Regions from separate parts of the Chlorogloeopsis sp. ULAP02 genome, predicted to be linked through region 1. Evidence: riboswitches for the same ligand, from Rfam matches in the RefSeq annotation. Region 1 holds a riboswitch; the other holds the start of a gene.
What was found. A riboswitch is a leader RNA that binds a small molecule or an ion and turns the genes downstream of it on or off. The one in region 1 is predicted to bind cyclic di-AMP.
Positions count from the first base shown of each region.

Region 2: linked by a shared signal. The riboswitch ahead of ntrB (nitrate ABC transporter permease) and the one ahead of U2718_RS05920 (hypothetical protein) in region 1 are both predicted to bind cyclic di-AMP.

Region 1 is NZ_JAYKTT020000007.1:64,849-67,303, reverse strand. It holds gene U2718_RS05930 (amino acid ABC transporter substrate-binding protein) at 1-138, opposite strand, end outside; gene U2718_RS05925 (hypothetical protein) at 817-1,059, opposite strand; gene U2718_RS05920 (hypothetical protein) at 1,162-1,419, opposite strand; cyclic di-AMP (ydaO/yuaA leader) riboswitch at 1,489-1,616, opposite strand; partial or broken gene U2718_RS05915 (SDR family NAD(P)-dependent oxidoreductase) at 1,900-2,010, opposite strand; gene U2718_RS05910 (VOC family protein) at 2,092-2,455, opposite strand, start outside.
Region 2 is NZ_JAYKTT020000045.1:78,757-81,211, reverse strand. It holds gene U2718_RS16170 (ABC transporter substrate-binding protein) at 1-372, opposite strand, end outside; gene U2718_RS16165 (hypothetical protein) at 371-508, shown strand; gene ntrB (nitrate ABC transporter permease) at 558-1,406, opposite strand; cyclic di-AMP (ydaO/yuaA leader) riboswitch at 1,504-1,740, opposite strand; gene U2718_RS16155 (hypothetical protein) at 2,185-2,455, opposite strand, start outside.

The sequences.
Region 1 (2,455 bases):
GATTGCATCTTTACTGGTGCCTGCTGTTAGTACACCTGTCCGTGCTACTTTTTGCATCACGGTTTCTGCCTGAGCTAAACTTGGTGCTGATGTTGCGAATAATAAACTCAGGGTTGTTATTATCAATTTTTTATACATATTTAATCTTTTGAATATATTTCGGTCGGTTTATTTTACAAGGATGTTTAAAAGTAGTAAAGTTACAGCAAATTTCATTTATTTGAACCACAATTTTTTGTCGGGGAGCCAGTGCGGTGGTGAGCCAGCGCGTTGTAGCGACTGGCGTCAACTGGCGTGCGAGTTTAGCAGATATCTTTTCGGTTTAAGCTAGAGATTGAAACAAAATCCGCCCTTACAGTATTATTTGGTCTATTCACCTGAAAATGGCTGTAATATCTATATTAGTATTTTAGATTAAGTAATTCTGAGGAGTTTAAAAACTACTGTCATCTCAAAGTAAATGTAAAAAAGTATGTCAACTTAACAATAGAGACAATACTTTTTTTAAGAAAACTAACAGAATTTTTGACCAGAATTAAACTGGTTTCTTAATGATTCAGCATGATGTATGTAGTTAAGTTGACTTTATATAGTAGCTTGGCTAACTCGAACTTATAAGTACGCAGATGAGACTAAAACCAATACAGGTTCAAGAATGTGAAAATAGTTATAACTGTTACCAAAAACTAATGAATGCTAGTCATGACAAGTTAACGCTAGACACATAAATATTTAGCGACTACCCAAAGGGTAGTCACCCAAAATGCTGGTTGCTAATGACAACCTTAACTTTTAACTATCTTTTTCTGAGTATCTTTAAATTTCTCCAGTAACTTCAACAGGCTCTTGACCAAACTTCATTAATTCGTAAAGATCAGAAGCATATAAATCTTCATGACTTGGTTCATCTGTCTGGCTTGTTGCCACAATTGGATCGCCGTAGGCTTTGGTTTTACCTATAAGTAAAAGTTTTTTGCCTGCACACTCTCCAATTAACTTGAATTGATTGTCAGGGAAAAAGTCTACATCAGTAAAGAAAGCGCGATTTTTGATAGGCATTTCTCCTCCTAAGTTCTGATGCAACAGTTGTGTTAACGAAAAAATTAATCAGTGTGTTAATTTTTATGTTCCAGTTACCTTATTTGATAAGATAATCAGTTACTAACACACTTGTTTGCAGGATTGAGATTTTAATTTGAGCAATCTGTCAACGCAAATTCTACCGTATCTGAGTGCTTCAGCTTCTGTTGGAAAACAAAAAGGCTCACTGTACTGATTTCCTTCTGGATCTGTATAGTCAACAGCAATACCGCTCGATTCTTTTGTTGTAACTAAAACCCATTGCTTGTAATTAATCATCCTAGCCTCTGTATTTTTGTAGCGGTTGGCGAGGTGGGTTAATAAACAGACATCTGTCACTGCCAATGTTAATAGCAATGTCAGCTAGGAGACCGCAAGGACACTGAACTTAGAGCAAGCAAGTGTCAAAGGTACTCCTTCCAATGCCGACGGAGTTAGCTGACGGGCTAAGACTGGAAGGTGTCTCTCTCACTTTGAGATTCGCCCCAAAAATTGGTTCCTCCGCTTCTGATCCAGGATTAAGGTTTTTCAACTATCATGCCGGATTGAATTAGGCTATCTTCCCACTTTACTAATAAACATATACTCAGACGTTGAAACAGTCAATCAATGTCTTCTTCTAACTTGAAATAAGCGCGCCTAAGCGCTTAGGCTAGGAAATAGGCAATAGAGTTTTTTATCAATTTTTGTGTAATTTAATTAAGTTAGTGTTTATCTAGAACTCAAGTATAAAATTAATCTACTACCAAGCAATTGGTTTTCTATCCCGGAAAAATCCACCTGTTGGACTACCATCTTCAAGAGTTGCCAACCACACAAATCACGGCTAGTAAGAATTACTTGATGTCCCTTTTTTGCTAATTGGCGAGAAGCTTCAAATCCTAAACCGCGATTTCCACCTGTTACTACTGTAATTTTTGGTGTTGTCATGTTCGGATTCTCTGGTTTAGTAGTTTAGTAATCTTTATTTAGGTGCGTTAGGCTAAAGCCGTAACACACCCTACGATTTAGTTATTTAAGTTCGTAATCTAGGTTGTATTCCACGAGTTCAATTTCGTTGCCATCGGGATCGTTGACATAGATTCTATGTTTTGTTTCTGGTGCTGACATTGTGTAATATTCAATGCCTGCATCTGCAAGTGTTTTTTTCATTGCATCACCATCTTTAATTACAAAACCAACGTGGTTGATGCCAATATTTTCATAAGCAGTATGGACACGTTCTTGCTCAGTCTCATCATTTAAGGCAAGATAAAATTGATGATTACCTAAATGCATCCAGTATCTGCCGTTAAATACACCATCAGCACGTACATACCAATCAGGAAATAAAGTTTGGTAAAACTTCTTGCTGTCGCTAATATTTTTGCAACCA
Region 2 (2,455 bases), on a different contig from region 1:
AGCGTTGGTAACAGCACCAGATACCACAGGCGAAGCATCAAGGCGACCAAAAATCAAGCCATCACGGGAAGTTGCCCAGCTTGCTTCTCGATTGAGTTTGACATTTAGCCCGTATTTGCGAAAAAAACCTTTTTTCCAAGCGATCGCAAATGGCGCACAGTCATTGACAGGAACATACCCAACGGTAATATCTGGTTTTTCCAACTGTTGTGGTTTTACTAGTGGTTCGACTGCTAAAGCTTCTTCAGTCAATCCTCTAGCGCCAGTATTCCCAGTGATGGCACAGGAAGACAACGTCATTCCGCCTGCGGTTGCTCCTATTGCTTTGATGAAGTCTCGTCTAGTCCAATAATTGCAATTGATATCACTCATGGTGTTGCTTCAGTACTGGCAAATTTACGAAAAGGCGCACTTTTGCAAAGCTAGAGTGCGTCTGGGATGTTGGTATGAGCAAAATAGGGGATTGGGGATTGGTGATCGCAAAGAGGACGCGGAGAATCGTGCTTGATGTTCTTGCTCCTTGTCTTTCCTCCCCGTGTCCTCTTCCTAGCCCCTATCTAATTTGCAGTTCTGGGGCGATGGGTTACTAATTCTTGAATTTTGCCTACAGCGTAATCAAGTAATAACCCAGTTATGCCAATCACCAGTACGGCTAAAAATACTGAACTTAGATTTAAACGGCTCCATTCATCCCAAACAAAAAAGCCGATACCAATACCGCCTGTCAACATTTCCACGGCAACAATTACTAGCCAAGCAATCCCTAAGCTAATTCGCAAACCCGTAAAAATATAAGGCAAACTCGCAGGCAAGATAATTTTTGCAATCTGCCGCCAACGAGGCATTTCTAGTACTCGTGCTACGTCTAAATAATCTTTGGGAACGCTAGAAACTCCCAAAGCAGTGTTAATAATAGTGGGCCATAGAGAGGTGATAAAAATTACAAAAATTGCCGAAGGATCTGCCAAGTTGAATATAGCCAGAGCAATAGGTAACCAAGCCAGTGGCGACACCGGTTTAAAAATCTGAATGATCGGATTGAGGGCTAGCATTGCATTTTTTGACATTCCAATCAAAAATCCCGCGGGAATTGCTACAACAGCACCGAGCAGAAATCCAAGCAACACTCGTCGCAAGCTTGCTAGCAATAACCAACCAATACCTAAGTTACCTGGCCCTCTTTGATAGAACGGATTTAGAATGTAATCTAAATTAGCAATTAGTGCTTCAGGTGGAGTGGGCATTAATTCATGGTTAACAAGGGCAACCACCCACCACAAGACAATAATCCCCAAAAATCCGAGGGCAGGTAGTAATACCACATCCTTAAAAATTACAGGTTTTGCCTTTTTCCAGGCTACTTGCCCAGCAACTGCGGCGATCGCAGCCAAATTTAGTTGTGCCATGTTAAAACCCCAAGACAGTTTCACTGCAGGTACAAAAATCTGAGCAGTACCAGCCAAGGATACTGATGAGGTTTAAACACTAAAAAATGCTGCCTCTTCAGTCTCCTCTCAGTGCCTACGAAGTTAGCTGACGGGCTAGGGTTGAGAGATACCCTTCTCTAGACGGATGAAGTATGAAGTGTCAAGGATGAAGCAGTTAACAAATTTTATGTTTATTTTTCTGCCTTCTGCCTTCTGCCTTCTACCTTCTGCCTTCAAAGAGATACGCCCCAAAATTTGGTTCCTCCGCTCTGGCGTTAGCATTGTGCTTCGCTAGATTAGGCTGACTTACTCTACTTAATAGCCCAGAGTAACATATGCTTCTCGATTTGTATATCCGTCTTAAGATTAACCAAATGCTTTTGTCTGACTGTTCATTCATCATAATATATAACTAAAGAGCGATCGCCCAACTATTGGATTATGACTCACTTAGGGTTATCTAGAGAGCGATCCCACATCATTAGTAGTCATTATGATCACAAGTTTATAAATATTTGGAGTCGTTAGATTTAAAAAATATCAGTTAATGTCACGATATAAAAACAATCAAATACTGTTTGATGAGCAAAATTTAATTGTATCTAAATATACGAGGAATTATTTAGCCTACTCAGACTCCAGTTGATTTTTAGAAAGATTTGGCAGCACTGTAGAGACAAAATAAATTGTTGAAGCGATCGCAAATTGATGGAGCAAAAGTGCGATCGCATACTCAGTCAGTTCAAGCTAGTATTTGCTAGTTGCTAAAAGCATCCTTGATGTTCTCAACAGTGCGTTCAACAGCATTCTTTGTGTTGTCTACTGCTTTTTGAGTGCGAGCTGCATCTTCCTCTGCTCTTTTGTGAATTAGAGCCGCATCATCTTTTGCTTTGCGTTCAATGAAATTATCACCATCAGTTGCGCGATCAACCTTAGAAGCATTGCTTCTAGCGGCTTCCTCAACTTTATCTGCTGTATCTCGGATGAAATTCTTAGCACGCCCAGCATCTTCTCTGGTTTTCTCTTTA